3 regions of the Lactobacillus sp. B3795 genome follow, and region 2 is predicted to be linked to each of the others. Evidence: riboswitches for the same ligand, from Rfam matches in the RefSeq annotation. Region 2 holds a riboswitch; each other region holds the start of a gene.
The links. A riboswitch is a leader RNA that binds a small molecule or an ion and turns the genes downstream of it on or off. The one in region 2 is predicted to bind thiamine pyrophosphate.
Positions count from the first base shown of each region.

Region 1: it holds a riboswitch for thiamine pyrophosphate, as region 2 does, so the genes downstream of both, J3U50_RS05880 (acetylornithine deacetylase) here and tenA (thiaminase II) in region 2, are expected to answer to the same signal.
Region 3: it holds a riboswitch for thiamine pyrophosphate, as region 2 does, so the genes downstream of both, J3U50_RS01000 (ECF transporter S component) here and tenA (thiaminase II) in region 2, are expected to answer to the same signal.

Region 1 is NZ_JAFNPE010000014.1:116,017-121,839, reverse strand. Features, by position in the region: gene J3U50_RS05900 (MFS transporter) at 1-1,053, opposite strand, end outside; gene pyrF (orotidine-5'-phosphate decarboxylase) at 1,324-2,043, shown strand; gene pyrE (orotate phosphoribosyltransferase) at 2,043-2,669, shown strand; gene tenA (thiaminase II) at 2,700-3,371, opposite strand; gene J3U50_RS05880 (acetylornithine deacetylase) at 3,374-4,654, opposite strand; TPP riboswitch at 4,745-4,840, opposite strand; gene cls (cardiolipin synthase) at 4,931-5,823, opposite strand, start outside.
Region 2 is NZ_JAFNPE010000014.1:2,919-8,741, reverse strand. Features, by position in the region: gene J3U50_RS05415 (glycoside hydrolase family 65 protein) at 1-367, shown strand, start outside; gene pgmB (beta-phosphoglucomutase) at 370-1,035, shown strand; gene thiM (hydroxyethylthiazole kinase) at 1,073-1,849, opposite strand; gene thiE (thiamine phosphate synthase) at 1,849-2,490, opposite strand; gene thiD (bifunctional hydroxymethylpyrimidine kinase/phosphomethylpyrimidine kinase) at 2,477-3,289, opposite strand; gene tenA (thiaminase II) at 3,282-3,989, opposite strand; TPP riboswitch at 4,084-4,176, opposite strand; gene J3U50_RS05385 (SEC10/PgrA surface exclusion domain-containing protein) at 4,280-5,404, opposite strand; gene J3U50_RS05380 (L,D-transpeptidase) at 5,526-5,823, shown strand, end outside.
Region 3 is NZ_JAFNPE010000001.1:207,149-212,971, forward strand. Features, by position in the region: gene J3U50_RS00985 (LBP_cg2779 family protein) at 27-209, opposite strand; gene J3U50_RS00990 (energy-coupling factor transporter transmembrane protein EcfT) at 282-917, opposite strand; gene J3U50_RS00995 (ATP-binding cassette domain-containing protein) at 917-2,329, opposite strand; gene J3U50_RS01000 (ECF transporter S component) at 2,345-2,899, opposite strand; TPP riboswitch at 2,978-3,072, opposite strand; gene J3U50_RS01005 (D-alanyl-D-alanine carboxypeptidase family protein) at 3,222-4,232, shown strand; gene J3U50_RS01010 (LVIS_2131 family protein) at 4,321-4,941, shown strand; gene J3U50_RS01015 (MFS transporter) at 5,072-5,823, shown strand, end outside.

The DNA.
Region 1 (5,823 bases), 110 kb from region 2:
GATGAAGTTGTTTGCAGTGGAACGAACTTCGGTTGGGTATAGACGACTGATGATGGCACCGTATCCACCGTACATACCGTTTGAGAAGAAACCAAGTACTGTTGATGCTAGTAGCAATGTGAAACCATTGAATGAGAATGTAATTCCGTATACCGCTACAGAAGCGACTAGTAGGAATAATCCAAAGGCCTTTCTAGGTCCAATCTTGTCTAGGATTGTACCGAATGTTAACATCCCGGCACTCATACCGATGATAGTAACGATTGTCCATAGTGATGAGCCGGCAACACTTAAACCAAGTTTCTTTTGCATGATTGAAGGTAACCAGTTAATTAGACCGTAGTATCCGGCGATTTGCACAATTACCATTACGATTAATGCGATAGTTTGGTATGCCAATCTTGGTGTTGCGAATAATTTCTTTACAGAAACCTTAGGACGCTTGCCTGTTTCCATTGTATCAATGAAATCTTGGCTTTCGTTTAGGTTCTTTCTAATGATGAAGGCAAAGAAGATTGGAATAATTCCGATTAGGAAAAGTGAACGCCAACCGAATGCTGGAATCATGATTGCGGCTAATACGGCTGCCATCATTGATCCAACTTGCCCACCGATTGTGGTGATTGACACAGACTTTCCTAATTGCTTTTTCTTGAATGATTCAGCCACCATGGCAACACCTGAACCATATTCACCCCCGGCACCTAGGCCGACACAAAAACGTAAAATAGCAAAAGTAATAAAATTCTGGGCGAACATAATTCCGGCAGTTGAGATGGCGAAAATGAAGATGGTGTAGGTCAAAATACGTACTCGACCGAAACGGTCAGCTAAAAGACCAAATAAAATACCACCCAACAACGATCCAAAAGTAGTAACTGTTGAAAGCATTCCAGCAGCTGCAGTACTAATGTGTAAACCGATAATGATTGAAGACATTGCAAATGAGATGAATGAGATATCCATGCTTTCTAGCATTTGTCCAATCGATGTCGATGCTAAAACCCATTTTTGAGCCTTAGTCGTTGAAGTGTGGTCTTGCGTGTTTTCCATTATTCAATTCCTCCAAAATGAACGCTCACTGTCGTTCCTTATTTTTTTGAAATATCCGTTTTTAGATATTTTATAAAACTATACTCTTTAATCTTTTCTAATGCAAGTTTCATTTTTTGGTTGCTTTATTCTGAGAAAAGCGTATATTGTAATCAGCATATGATTTTAAATTAGTCCAGAGAGGCTAGTAAATCGACGAACGGAATAAATGGACCCTAATTTGTCGTATAGTCTCTGAGGCTATACGACTTTTTTGTTGGAGGGAAACGTATGAAACCAGTATTCATTGCACTAGATTTTGTCGATGCACCCACTGCTTTAAAATTTTTAGATCCGTTTAAAGACGTCAAACCATTGGCGGTAAAGGTCGGTATGGAACTATTCTACCGCGAAGGAGCAAGTATCATTAGAGCTCTTCGCGATCAAAATATCGACGTCTTTTTGGATTTAAAACTACACGATATTCCACACACCGTACAACAAGCTGCCAAACAAATCGGCCAATTGGATGTTCAATTCACCACCGTTCATTCATTAGGTGGAAGCGAAATGATTAAGGCTGCCAGACGTGGACTAGACGAAGGTGCCAATCAAGCAGGTGTCGACGCTCCACAATTACTTGCAGTGACGCAACTAACCTCAACATCAGAAGAACAACTCCATGATGAAGAATTAGTCCCCGTTTCAATGGCCGAATCGGTATCACACTTGGCTAAAATGGCCAGTCAAAGCGGTGCCGACGGTGTCATCTCTTCTGCACTAGAAAACAACCTGATTCATCAAGCGGTTTCCGATGAATTCAAGTGCATCAATCCAGGAATTCGCCTTCCCAGCAACAGTGTCGACGACCAAAAGAGAGTCGTGACACCAACAAAGGCTTTTGAATTAAACACTAGCGGAATCGTCGTGGGTAGAAGCATCACTCAATCAGACAATCCGGTACAAACATATAAAGACATCTACAACGCAGTTAATGGAGGAATCAAATAATGAATACTAACCAATTAATCGCTTCAGACCTTTTAAAAATTAACGCAGTCACCCTATCACCCAACGAACCATTTACTTGGGCATCAGGTATCAAGGCGCCAATTTACACCGACAACAGAATCACCATTAGTTTCCCAGAAGTTCGTACCCACATCGCAGACGGTTTAGCCGAATTAATCCGCAACAAGTTTCCCGAAGCAAAAGTAATCGGTGGTGTCGCAACCGCCGGAATCCCACATGCCGCCATCGTTGCCGACAAGATGGACCTTCCAATGATTTATGTGCGTTCAAAGCCAAAGGATCACGGTCGGGGTAAGCAAATGGAAGGAAGCATCGACGAAAACGCCCCAATCGTTTTAATTGATGACCTACTTTCTACTGGAAAGAGTGTTTTAAACGCTGCGCAAGCACTTAAGAATGAAGGATACAACGTGATTGGTGTCGTGGCCATCTTCTCATACGAACTTCCTGACAGCACTAAGAACTTCAAGGAAGCGGGTATTGAATTTGATACACTAACCAACTACTCCACAATCATCGAACAAGCCAAAGAAGAAAACAGTATTTCAGACGATGAATTAGTCGTGCTCCGTAAGTGGCGTGACGATCCATGGAACTGGATGTAAACAAAAAATCCCACAAAATGTGGGATTTTTTTATTTGATTTTGGGCCAATCTTGATGGTTATAAGCCATGTCCCAAAATAGATATTCATACCTGGTGGTATTTTTGAAAATTTCGGTTAATTCCTTGAGCTCTTCTTCAGATTTTCCAGCAGTAATTTGATCCAATAAATCGATTGTCCAGTTGGTTAAGTCGGTGTACTCATCATCGCTGTAAATCGCTACCCAATTGGCGTAGAGCGGATGTTTGGCTCCCGGGGTATCTTTTAATAAATGACCGATTTGATTGTAGCTCCACATGCATGGCAGCAAGGCCACTAGGACCTTATCCACCCCGCCACTTTGGCCAACGGAAAGCATATAATTGGTGTAGCTTAGAGTCACCGGAGTGGGATTAGCGTTTTCTAGTTCGGCTTCTTCAATGCCAAATTCCTTGGCGTAACTACGATGCAAACCCATTTCGGTATTCAATGTTTCACTCAATAACTCGGCAAACTTGCCCTCAACGGCTAGGTCGGTCGCTTTAATCGCACCCAGCGCAAATAGTTTGGCGTAGTCGATTAGGTAAACGTAATCTTGAACCATGTAGAACTTAAATTTTTCAATATCAAGAGTGCCATCAGCCAATTCTTGAACGAATGGATGGTGATGGTTCGCCTCCCAGATTGGTTTAAGTTCGGTTACTAAACGTTGACTGAACTTCATCACTACACCTCCTTTTTGGTGTTTAGCCATTCATACATGAATTGAACTAACACCTTGGTGTATTTAACGAGGTCGGAAATCTCAACGGATTCATCGACGGAGTGGGCTTCGTCGATAGTTCCGGGGCCGTAAATGGCAGCTGGAATATTGGCGTGGCCGAACCATCCCCCATCGGTAACACTTGGTGAAACATCGACAATTGGTGCTTCATTCACAACAACTTGGTGCGCATTTTTTAGAATGGAAACCGGTTTTGATTTCGTATCTAAATCAAGTGCGGGGAAAATTTCGCCACGATCTTCGACCATTGATTTTCCGCCCCACTTATAGATTGGCATGTGGTCTTTTAACCAGACATCAGCCTGTGCGACGCGGTGTAGATGGTCCTCCACCTCTTTGATTACTTCTTGGTAATCTTCGTTTGGATAGAAGTGAACGGTCACCCATAAACGACATTCATCGGCGATAAAGGCGGCGTTTCTACCACCCTCGATGACGGCCGGATTGATGGTATCTGACCCAGGCGCAACGCCAGGGTAGCTCTTGTTAACTGCCCAATCGCGTTCCAATTCATTTAATCCGGTAATAATTTTAGTCATCTTTTCGATGGCACTGGCACCCTTCAAGTGGCCGCCGGCATTCATCATTTGGCGTCTGGTAGCATCGTGGAAAGTTTGGTCACTTTTGACCGTAATCCAACCTGTGATGACCCCGCCTTGACCTTGAATATGGAAATCACTGATGTCCCCGACAATCGCAAAATCGGCCTTGTGGCCATGCTTAATCGCATCCCAAGTTCCAGCCTCACCACTTTCTTCACCGATGACTGATTCAAACTTCAATTCACCCGGTAAGGAAACATTGGCGTCGTTTAACACCTTAATCGCCATTAACATGGCAGCGATAGCACCCTTCATATCCGCAACACCACGACCGAATGCCTTGCCTTGTTTGACTACCATTTCAAACGGATTAGTTTGCCACTTTTCGTCTTCTTGGATGGAGGCGACGTCCATATGACCGTTTAAAATTAGACTATGGTATTGGCTACTTTCAACACTATTCTTGGTACCGACAACAATAGAATCGTGTTTGTATAAATCCCATTGATCGATGTCAAAACCATTTGATTTCAAAAAATCGACTATGTATGATTGCGCATCATCTGAATTTCTTCCAGGTGGTGCTGGTGTTGGAAACGCAACTAGTTTACTTAAAATTTCCAGTAACTCCTCTTGATGATTGTCAATCTCATTAACTAATGCTGCAATATCTTGTTCCATGAACAATATCTCCTTATTCGTCACCGCAAGAAAAAAGGGATTCTTCGATAGAAGAATCCCTTGTAATTGGTCCATTTGTTATGTATGTACCGATTTTCAAGTCAACTTCCTTTCGCTGGTACTAACCAGATTCAAGTTCAAAGGGTCAAATTAATTCTCAGCTACATAGCTCCCCTAGTGACGTTAATTTATTAACTTGATAACAAGTATAATTTAAAAAGATTTTGAAAGCAAACTAAAAAAAGATTCCAGTAATCTGGAATCTTTTCGATTATTTTATAGAATTGGTGAGAATAAACGACTAAATACTTGTTTGAATTTCAACCAACGTGATTGTTTTTCAAAGTCCGCATAAGTCATTAATTTACTGCTTCTGATGTCGTTAACGTAGATTGAATGTAATTGTTCAGCCAATCCTTCGTCGTAGATAAACGCGTTAATTTCGAAGTTTAATTTGAAACTTCTAAAGTCCATGTTGGCGGAACCAACTGACGCGATTTTACCATCGACTAAGACGGTCTTGGCGTGAATAAATCCATTTTCGTAGAAGTAAATTTTGACACCATATTTTGATAATTGTTTTGCATAGTATTGAGTTGCACGATATACGAATGGATGATCGGGCATGCATGGCACCATGATTCTAATATCAACACCTGACATAGCAGCAGTTCTGATGGCGTCTAAGGCACTATCGTCTGGAATCAAGTATGGTGATTGAATCCAACAGTAGTTCTTGGCGTTTTGAATCATCTTGATGTACCCCAATTTGATTTGTTGTAAATCAGAGTTAGGCCCACTGGATACCACTTGGATATTGGTAGAACCTTCTTGGTATACCTTAGGGAAGTAGAAGCCCTTAGTTTCTTCAACATCAATCTTGTGGTCCATGTCTGTAACATTCCAGTCCAAGATGAATTGGGCTTGTAGATGATGAACGGCTGAACCAGCAATTCTCAAGTGAGTATCACGCCAGTTACCAAACTTCTTCTTACGACCTAGGTATTGGTCACCGATGTTAAAACCACCGATGTATCCGTACTTACCGTCGATAACCACAATCTTTCTGTGATCTCTAAAGTTCAAACGGAAGTCCATTACGGCTGAGTGGGTGTGTAGGAATGGTTCTACAAATCCACCGGCTTCACGCAATGGGTCGAAGAAATGGT
Region 2 (5,823 bases):
TGACATGAAGAAGGCATACAGCTACTTCTCAGACACTGTTCGTATGGATTTAACGGACTTACAAGGTAACACTGAAGATGGTTTGCACTTGGCAAACCTAGGTGGAAGCTGGTTAAGTGTGGTTCAAGGTTTCGCAGGGATGCAAGTAACTTCAGACGGTGAATTAAAGATTATCCCACATCTACCAATTGAATGGGATGGTTTTGAATTCAGAATTGTCTTTAACGGCAGATTATTAAACATCAACATTGTTGATGGAAAAACAGCAATTAAGTTGGTTGACGGTCAACCAATGAACATCATTGTAGACAACAAGTCATACAAGTTAGAAAAAGCAACACTAGAAGTTCTATCAAAGGGGGAATAGACATGGGATTAGACAAGATTAAGGGTTTCATATTTGACCTGGACGGTGTCATCTCCAACACCTCTGTTTTACACAGTAAGGCATGGAAACAAATCGCCGATAAAGTCGGCACTCCATGGAATGATAAATTAGCCGAAGACCTAAAGGGCGTTGACCGCATGGATTCTTTGAATCTGATTTTGGACCGCGGTAATTTACAGGACCAATATACCGAAGACGATAAGTTGGCACTAGCACAGGAAAAAAACGATAACTACCTAAACCTAGTTGATCAAATGTCACCAGCAGATATTCTTCCTGGTATCAAGGAATTCTTGGACAGCTTACGTGACAATGGATACCTAATTGCCTTGGCATCTGCCTCCAAGAATGCACCAACCGTTTTGGAAAAACTTCAATTAAGTGAATACTTCGAAAAAGTGGTTAACCCAGCTTTATTGAGTAAGGGTAAACCAGATCCAGAAATCTACACTAAGGGTGCTGAAATCTTGGACCTATATCCAAATCAATGCATCGGAATTGAAGATGCGGAAGTCGGTATTGCAGCCATTAATGGCGCCGGAGAGACTTCCATCGGAATCGGTAGTGCCGATATCCTAAAGGATGCTGACATCGTGTTTGCTTCAACTGATGAACTAACACTAGCTAACATCGAAAAAGCACTATAAAAATAAAAAGGACTGACGCTTGTCAGTCCTTTTTTTATTATCCTAGTTTTTGAAATTCAGTGATTTCTTCGTCGGTTAGTTGGTACAAGGTATTAAATACTGTTGATAGGAATGAATATGGTAGGTTGTCGGTAATTCCACCGGCGATTTCTCCGGCAATGCTTAAAATGCTAGAAGCAAGCACAGCTGAATCCAAACTGTTATCGACAGCTAAACAGGCACCTAGGATACCGTCTAACATATCGCCACAACCGACGTTAACGGCAAAGTAGTGATGACCGTTTTTGACTTCGACGGTCTTACTACCATCTGAGATGACGTCAGTGACACCTGATAGTAAAACGATACAGTCAAACTTTTTAGCGACAGTTTCTGCGATTTCATGTAGGTCACCGTCACCGTTTCCGGCGTCGATTCCTTGAGCATTCCATTCGATGTCAGCTAGGAATGCTAATTCACCAGCGTTACCACGAACACCGTCGAATTTAACTTCCTGAGCTACTTTAGCGAAGTTGTCTTGACGTAACTTGGATGCACCAATTGCCACGGGATCAATGACGACAGGGATGCCTTTTTGGTTGGCAAATTTTCCGGCCGCAATTGATTTTTCAACGTCGGCATCGTTTGATGAACCCATGTTGATGACTAGGGCGTTTGAAATGTTGACTAAATCGCTCGCTTCCTTAATGTCATCGAACATGATAGGTGATGCTCCGATGAAGTTGATGGCGTCGGCCACGTGTTGTGGTGTTACCATGTTTGAGATACTTAAAATGATTGGTGAGTTTTCTCTGATTTGTTTGATTGTAGTCATTATGCATTCCCCTTTAGACGGTTGATGGTTTGTTTGATATCAGAACTATCGATGATGTCTGAGATAACTGAGACACCGTCGACGTTGGTAGTTAGCACTGCCTTGGCGTTATCTTCCTTGATACCACCGATGGCAACGGCTGGATGAGTTGATTCTCGGTATAAACGGTTTAGCTCATCAATACCGATCGCTGGTTTGACCTTTAGCTTGGATTGGGTTGCGAAGATAGGACCAATTCCAATGTAGTCCAGTGAATCCACATTGTTGGCAGTTCTAACCTCATCTAAGGTGTGGGTAGATAGTCCAATAATTTTGTTGGGACATTCCGCAATCACGCGTTCAATCTTGGTGTCGTCTTGGCCGACGTGGATTCCATCGGCATTAATTTCCTTCATTAAATCGATATCGTCGTCGATGATGTAAGGCACGTTGTACTTGGCGGTGATTTCCTTTAGTTGAATCGCCACCTGTAGTTTTTCCGCATCGGTTAGTATAGAACGGTCCTTTTCACGGTATTGAAACATAGTGATGCCGTTCTTACATGCATCCTCTACGATTTGGATTAGTTTATCGACGTCGCCGCCAACGTTTTGACTACCCGCAATGAAGTAGACGGCTAGTTGTTCTTTAGCGAATTTCATCTTCAGCCCCCCAGTGATTTAGTGGTCCATGACCATGTCCGACAATGATTTCTGATTGTAGGATGGTATCAATGTAATGTTTTCCTTCAATGATGGCTTCCTTGATGGATGCGCCCTTAGCTAGGTTAGCGACAATTGCGGATGATAGGGTGTCACCAGTGCCGTGTTTTCTGACGGTGTCATACTTTTTACTTTCGATGGTAAAACTAATTCCGCTTTCTAGTAGGACGTAATCGGTTAAGGTATCACCTTGTTGGTGACCACCCTTGATGATGACGTTCTTGGCACCTAGTTGTTGAATGTGTGCAGCAGCTGCAATTACATCATCGTTGGTTTCAATCTTTTGACCATATATAACCTCAGCTTCTGGGAGGTTGGGGGTCACGATGTCGGCGATTGGCATTAGTTTGTTGATGATGGCTTCGATACCGGAATCATCCAGTAACCTAGCACCACCCTTGGCAACCATGACTGGGTCGACGACAATGGGGTGAATGTTGTGTTTTTTGATGTTTGCGACGACCGCTTCGACGCGTTCTTGGTCAAATAAAGCACCGGTTTTGGCAGCCTTGATGTCGAAATCATCGTATAGTGAATCAAACTGGGCGTTGATCATTTCCACGGGTGTAGGTAGGACGGACTGCACACCCAATGTGTTTTGGGCGGTCAAACCAACTACGACGTTGGTAGCAAAGACGTGGTGTTCTTGCATCGTCTTGATGTCGGCTTGCATACCGGCACCACCACCGGAATCTGAACCGGCAATCGTTAATGTTTCAGGGACTTTTTTACTATTCATGATGACTACCTCCATGAATAATGTCGGCAAAGCGCCAGTCTTGTTGGTAGAAGGCTTGTTCCCAGAATTCCCATTCTAATTCGGTACTCTTTAGGAAGAATCCCTTGGCCTCGTTGATTTCTTCTTGAGACATGTCCTTTGATAGTTCGTTTAGCATCTTGAAGAGTTTTTGAGTTAATCCACCGTCTGCGTCTTCATCATCGGTTAGGTAGAAATCGATCCAACTCTTGAATGGATTGTCAGCGGTGTTTTTACCCGTGGCAGTTAGCTGCTTGGCAATTTCATTGTATGTCCATGGACATGGTAGTAAGGCACAGATGATGTTGGCTAGACTACCAGTTCTAACGGCACGATACATATGTGATTGGTATAGGTAAGCCTTAGGGCTTGGGGTAGCGTGTTGAAAACTTTCGTATGTAACGTTAGCAATATCGCAAAAGACGTGGTGAGGGTGGATTTCACTGTTTAGAATAAAATCGATATTTTCAGCGAAGAATCGCATGTCCTCTCTGTCCTTTAGGATGGGGATGATACTAGCGTAAATTTTGATGAACTCAGATAAGTATTGAAAATCTTGTTGAACATAAAATTTTAGTGCTGCATCGTCGACGTGACCGTCACCGATACCTTTAACAAACGGGTGGTCAAAGATTGCTTCCAAAATCGGGTTAGCTTCCTTGACTAGTTGATGTGAAAACATGAAACAATACCTCCAGTTTGCTGCCGTAAATAAAAAATACCCTCCCACACGAAGGTGGAAGGGTACACTTGGATAGACTAAGTCTAATTCTTTACTTGGAGTGCGCCTGACTTCCTTCGCTAGTGTTAACTAGATCAGGTTCAATGGGTGTAATCTCAGCCGAAAAACGGCACCCCAGTGGACAGCATTTTTATATTTAATTCATGTATAAGTATATCTGTTTTGAACTATTTGTAAACATGATAATTTTGCCAAATAAAAAAGACGCCGTCATAGCGCCTTTTTATTTTTTATTGGTAAATTTCGAAGTGAATTTGGCCCATCTTATCGATTGAGACTCCGAATTCTTGTTTAGCAGAACTATCGAAACCAATTCCTAGGAAGTTGGCAGCGTGGCCCCAATCAGAAGATGCATCATCAAACATCATGGCACAGATGGCACCGTAGATGCTTTCCTTAACGTTAGCCATAGTAACGGGTCCGTTAATGTATGAGCTAGTTAGTAGGGAACCGGCGATGTTTTCACCGTAGGCAGTGAAGTTGTTAGCGGCGAAGACGTCGTTTAGGACTGAAACATCGTGACCACCCTTTTTAGTGAAGTCCCAGTTATCGTTGTTGTAGCCGATGGCAACATCGGTAGATGCCTTTAATGCACGATCGGTAACTGTTAGATCTTGGGTGTATGGGTAGTTGTTAGCTAGCTTGTGTCTTAAATCATTAACAAGGTTAGCAGCGTATTGTGATAGTTGACGTTGTTGGTCAGTACTAATGTTATTGATGTTGACCGTGGTGTTAATGTCTTCGGTGCTTGGGTGGAATGTGTTAATTTGACGACTTTGCTCAATTGAGCCATCTGAAGCTGTGCCTTGGACCATCTTCTTGGTGTTAGTATCGAAACTAAATAGGTATCCGGCAGGGATGTTTAGTGTGTCTGATGCATTAGGAGTGGCATGATCATCTGAAGGATAGTTAAAACCATCTACTGATTGATAGTAATTTGAATCAGTAGTTTTATTGGTGTCGGTAGCGATTGGTGCAGTGGTGCTAACAATCACCTTTTTGGCTGCGGTGTCTTTCTTGACTACTTTTTTAGGCGCCTTTGGCATGACTTTCTTCTTAGAATCTACCTTTTTTCTAACTTTGGTAGCCTTTTTGCTCTTCTTTGGTTGCTTCTTCTTGGCTTTGGTAGTCTTCTTGGCGTGTTTCTTTACGGCCTTTTTCTTCTTAGTGGTCTTTTTGTGTTTAGCCTTAGAAGTTTTCTTGGCCTTTTTCGCTTTTTTGGCAGGCTTTTTCTTGTGATGAGTTTGCTTGGTAGTTTGGGCATTAGCGGTGAGGTGGGTTTCACTGATGCTTCCGGCAAACAACATGACAGTCAGAACGATTAATAGTAGTGAAAATGCTTTTAGTTTTCGCATAACGATATCTCCTTATTTTGTACGAATCTTTTTATAAATATAACTATACCAAATGTTTTTAATAATGGAATTGATTTTCACTTTGTGTTTTAATTAAGTCAAAGACAAGGGGAGATATTTAATGACTAAATTTAAACGTGCATTTGCAATGATTATTACTGCCGTCATTGTGGCATTAGGATTAACAGCTTGCGGCCAATCTACCTCAAAATCGACTGCGAACAAGAACACTACTACCAATGTATCGGCACAAGCTTCAGTAAGACCTTCAAAGAATGCTTGGAAGCACTCATCTGAAAAGAAGGCTTACCCAAATATGAAACTATCAAATAAGAACTGGCTAGATGTTTCAATTAAGAAACAACGTGTCTACGTTAAAAACAAGGCGGGCAAGGTCTTATACACCATGCTATGCTCAA
Region 3 (5,823 bases), on a different contig from region 2:
CCCGATATTTCGGGTTCCTTTTTTGCTTAGCCTAATTTTTGTTTGATAATATCTACTTCATCTTGATTTGGGGATCTGCGCATGCTCTTAATGTCATGCAATTCCTCTACACTAAAATGTAGGTTATAAGCCAATAATGTATCTGGCATATCATTATTCTTTTGATAAGTAACAATTTCTTCAGCAATCTTATTTAATTTACGATTCATAAGAACCCTCCTAACAAAATCCATCCGACAATTACATTATAACTTATTTTAGTATAAGTAGAAAAATAAAGTCTAAAAAATTAGGATAATTTGGATAGCGACAACCACAACCACAAAGATTAGATAATCTGTTGCTTTGATTGTGATCTTTTTGAAATGGGTTCGACTGTTGCCTTCAACGAATAAATGTGAATTCATTCCCTGAGCAAGTAGGGTGGACCAGTTCATGGCAGCAAGGATTGACTTGAAGTAAAGGGTTGGAGAAACATACGATAGGTGGACGTTTCTCATTTTAGCAGCTAACTTGATGTCGACAATCTCTTGTTTGATGGTTTCAATCAAGTTAAAGGCACCCATGACTCCGTAGGCAAACTTGCTGGGCACGTGAAAGTTTTGTTCCAGACTACCAGCCAAATCCTCGATGGAGGTCTTACAAGTGTAAGTTCCACCTAGAGTGACAAACGCGTATAGACGAGTCACCAATAAGATACCGTATTGATAGTCACCATTCATCTTTTGGGCGAAATAGATTCCGGCCGCAGGAATTAGGGTAACTAATAATAAGTATAGAATTCGCTTAACTGAAGCGAAGAATATTAGATAGATTAGACTAACAATGAAAATAACTAGGTTTAGTCTAACTGATGTTGTAAATGAAATCTCCAATGCAATCACTAACATCATCAGTAGTTTTAATACGGGATTCATTAAAAGGCCTCCTGATAAGTTAGTTTGTGATCATCAAATGCTAAATGGTAATCAACTAAGTTCTCTAGACCATGAGTTTGGTGAGAAATCAGTAGTTGGGTTTGTCCCTTAGCTTTTGCATGATTCAATAAATCAACAACCACGGCAACATATTCAATGTTGATACCATTAAAAGGTTCGTCCAGAAGAAGAAGTGAGTGTCCCATCATGACCATGCTTAGGATTTGTAGTCGTTTTTTTTGGCCATCACTTAAAGAGTAGATGACACGATCGGATAGCTCATCTAGACCAAGCTTTTGAGTGTATTCAGCGATTTGGGCTTCGTCCAACCAATTGTTGAATGCATTCTTCTTGGATAGTTCTAGTTCGTCTTCGACGGTGATTTTAATGAATTGCTTGGTTGATTCTTGGAAAATCATTCCAACGCTTTGTAAGTACTTGTTTAAACGAATTTGGCGAATTGATTTGTGGTCGAAGTTAATTTCTCCATCAAAATCATGTTGCTTGATAAATGTTTTAAACAGACTTGATTTACCACATCCATTGGGACCGGTAATTAAAGTAGTCTTTTGCTTCATCAAGTCTAAATCTAAATGATTGATTAATTGCATGTCGTAGTTGGCAATTGATAAATCAAAACAGTTAACGATGGGTTCTCCAACAACTTCGTTTGATAGTGGACGATTTGTGGAATCGTTGAATTGATTGAACAATTCTTTGACTGCCGCATCATCTAAAGGTTTAAACGTTGTGTTGTCTTCATCAAAACCGATTAACTGGTCGATTTGATTTTTGTAGCCCATAAGATCATGATCGATACCGATGACAATCTTGCCTGATTCCTTTAGCTGGCTCAATAGACTAATCAGTTCCAGACGAGACTTGATATCGACATTGGCAAATGGTTCATCCAATAGAATAACAGGAGCGTTAATTGCTACGATGATACTTAGCGCAACCTTTTGTTTTTCACCACCGGAAAGAGTTTTGAATTCGCGCTTTCTTAAGTCATTGGTATGAGTGAAAGAAAGGGCATCTTCGATGACTTGATCCATTTTATCAGGTTCAATCTGAAGATTTTCTAGGGTGAAGATAAATTCATCCTCTACGGTAGCCATACAAAATTGTTGCATTGGATCTTGGAACATCATGGAAATAGTTTCGCGCAATTCCCATTCTGAAAATTCCAAGATATCTTGGTGATTAAAATTGATAACGCCGTCGATTGTACCGTCGTTATATTGTGGATAAAATCCTGCGATTGTTTTCAAAAGCGTTGATTTACCAGAACCCGAAGGACTGTATATCAATGCCATTTGATTAGATTCGAAAGCCAGGCTAACCCCTTTAAAAGTCGGCTTCGAAGTACCAGTATATTGGTATGTCAAATTGTTAATTGATAAGTTATTCAAAAATTGACACTCCTATTATTTGATAACGTGACTCTTTTCCAACATGTTGGCGATTAGTTTTGATAACACACCACCGAAGATGAAGATTGAAATGAATCTTACGATGAATAAGATGATAAGCATGTGGATAGCATATGCGTTGTAACCACTCTTGAACCAGTCATAGATAAATGTGATGACAGTAGTTGAGATGGTAGTAGCGAATACACCTAACCAGTCGAAGTGCTTGTATTTAGTAGCAGCGAAACCTAATTCAGTTGCGATACCTTGTTCGATACCAACAATGATAGTTTCGACACCCCATTGTCCACCTAAGAACATTTCAACGATGGCACCGATGACCTCAGCTAAGAATGGAGCACCAGGACGTTTGAAGATAAAACCAGCAAGTGGAGCTGCCATTACCCAAAGACCAAGTAGTAGATCGTTAGCAAGAGGTGCTAGACCATAAGGAGTAAGTGCAAGACTTACTGCGTTGTATAGAAAACCTGTGGCGAAAAAGATAATTCCACAGATAATTGAGATTAATGTAAGTAAAATGATGTTTCTAAGTGACCATGTGTTTTTCATAGTTTCCTCCAGAAAAAAAGGACCCCAAACAACACGTGTTTGGAGTCCAATTTATTTTTATAATTTGTAAAGCATTAAAAAATAAAAGGGTTGTTTTCCTTCGCAGGGATTATCCTGAATCAGGTACTATGGGTATGAATCTCAGCCGAATTCCGGCACCCCAAACATTAATTATCAATTTAAATTAACTATACTATTTATTAAATTTAAATGCAATGCTTATATTTTCATTAACATTTTTAAAAATCTGGATACCTTGTCGTAACGGCGATTTCGTGGTAACTTTAGATAGTAAAATTATGATAAATGGAAGTAAAAATGAATGAAGAAATCAGTAAAAAGACTAACAATAATATTCGTCGCGGCGATTGGATTAGGGGCATACGAACAATTTAATAATCCATTCTCATTTATTCGCGAAGAATACACCAAAATAACAAATGCAAAACATGGTTATCAACCAGACTACCAACAAGATCCACAAGCATATAAGACCGACTTAATTAAGGTGTCACAGGATAAAGTAAAGAACGCGAGTGCTGCTGTGGCATTGGATGCTACCAAGAATAAGGTGGTTTATTCACAAAACGGGGACAAGAAGATTAAGGTGGCATCATTAGCCAAACTGATGACATTATACCTAGCGATTCAAAAGGCCGAAAAGACCAACGGCTGGAATCAAGTTGTCGACACCAGTAACAAGGGACTAAAGAAACTGGGTGACGACGTTGAACTAGGTGGATTTAAGTTCAAAGACGGTCATAAATACACAGTCCGAGACCTTTATAAGGCTGCGTTAGTCCAATCATCCAACAATGCGGCAATCGCATTGGGACAATGGGTGGCAGGATCTAATGTGAAGTTCATCAAGATGATGAATGAACAAGCCAAGGCATGGCATCTAGACGCTACCTTTGTGTCATCATCAGGACTTGAAAATAGCGATCTAGCAAAATTTGGTTACGCTCAAGTCGGTGGCAAGGACGACGCCAATATGATTTCAGCCAAGAGTATTGCAGTCATTGCCGACCACGTCCTATCAATTTATCCAAAGGCAATCGATGATGCCAAACAAGTGTATGAAAAAGTTGACGGTCAAACTTTATTCAATGAAAATAGTTTACTACCCGGTCGACCTTTCTATGATGAGAGTTTACACGTCGATGGATTAAAGACCGGTTATACTGTTGCCGCTGGACTATGTCTAGTTGCGACTGCTCAACAACCTGGCAAAGATCGAGTAATCACCGTTGTGGTTAACGACTATGCCGAATTTTCCGACACTGCCAAGTTGATTAAATTGGTTAACAACCACGATTCAGCATTGAAATAATAATAGTTAGCATAAGAATTTTGTATTTTTCTGAAAATAGTGTAGAATAGTAAAGTATCTTTGATTACTAGTATAAAGGAGAAGATTTATGGAATCGGCCTGGAATATAGTTGGCCTACTTCTTTGGATAGTTTTAGTTATTTATGCAATTTTTATTATTCATAACATCGGGGTAAGAAGAAGTAGGCTAATCATAAATGGGCACTACGACTTTTCATTAACTCACCATTTAAAGACGGTTTTACAAATCGTCATTTTATTTGCTGGGATTGGATTTATGTCTTTTGAGACATTCTATCCAAACGTTAATGGATCAAACGTTGTCACAACACGTGACTTCAAGCCATTAATTTTGGATACCAATGGTAACAGCTCTTACTATGTGAAGGTCAAAAGTGGGAATAATTCATCTTTGAATCAGTCTTACTCATATTTGGTTAATGGACAACGTCTATCAGTATCAAGTTCTGCATCAAGCGTGCTAGTTGGTACTAATAGTGAAATTAATGTTCAAAAGTCAGCGGTTAGATGGAATGACAATGAAGCTAAGACGCTAGACAAGAAATACCAAAGAGCGTGGGTTGCCGACGTAACCGTTACGTATAAAGACAGTTTTTGGAATGGAATCGGATTACATGCAAGACGTAAGTTCAAGAGTTATACTCTAATCCGAATTCCGGATAATTCATTTATTTATAACGAAAAATAAAAAAAGCCGCTGGATTTCAACCAGGGCTTTTTTTTGTCTTAAGTTTGCTTTTTTATAATTTTTCTATTATACTTTTTAATCGTTATCATTTATACAAATTTTATAGGAGAAGAAATATAATGATTATTTAATGAAAGATAGAATTTCTAGAAGTGTATTATTATCGATTTTAGCCGTTGGTGTGATGACGTTTGGTGGGGTCACAGTTGAGACTTCCATGAACATCACATTCCCAACCTTGATTAATGAGTTCCACATTGGTTTGAATGTGGTTCAATGGATAACAACTAGTTATCTACTGGTCCTATCAAGTGTTATTCCAATCTCTAAGTTTTTAAAGGAACGTTATACCGTTAAATCACTATTTGTATTTTCCGGGATTATGTTTTTGATTGGTTTAATTGTTGATGCCACCGCACCATCGTTTGCGTTTATATTGTTAGGTCGAATCATCCAAGGAATTGGAACCGGGATTGCGTTACCTTTGATGTTTAACATCATTTTGGATAACGTCCCTATAAGTCGACTAGGATTTATGATGGGAGTAGGATCGTTAATCACAGCGGCTGCCTCTGCCATCGGACCAACCTTTGGAGGAGTTATCGTAAATACGCTGGGATGGCGTTATATTTTTATTTTCTTAATTCCAGTACTATTGATTGCTTTGGCATTGGGAATTTATTCAATTCCTAAGATTAATCAGGGCGATTTATACAAAAATCGTTTTGACTACGGTGGATTCCTTCTAGTAGTGATTACATTCTTCGGTTTGATTATCGGAATTAGCAACATCAGTACTGCAGACGTTATTAGTGTGAACACAATATTGCCAATCTTGATTGGTATCATCTCTTTGGTGATCTTCATCATAACCCAATCAAG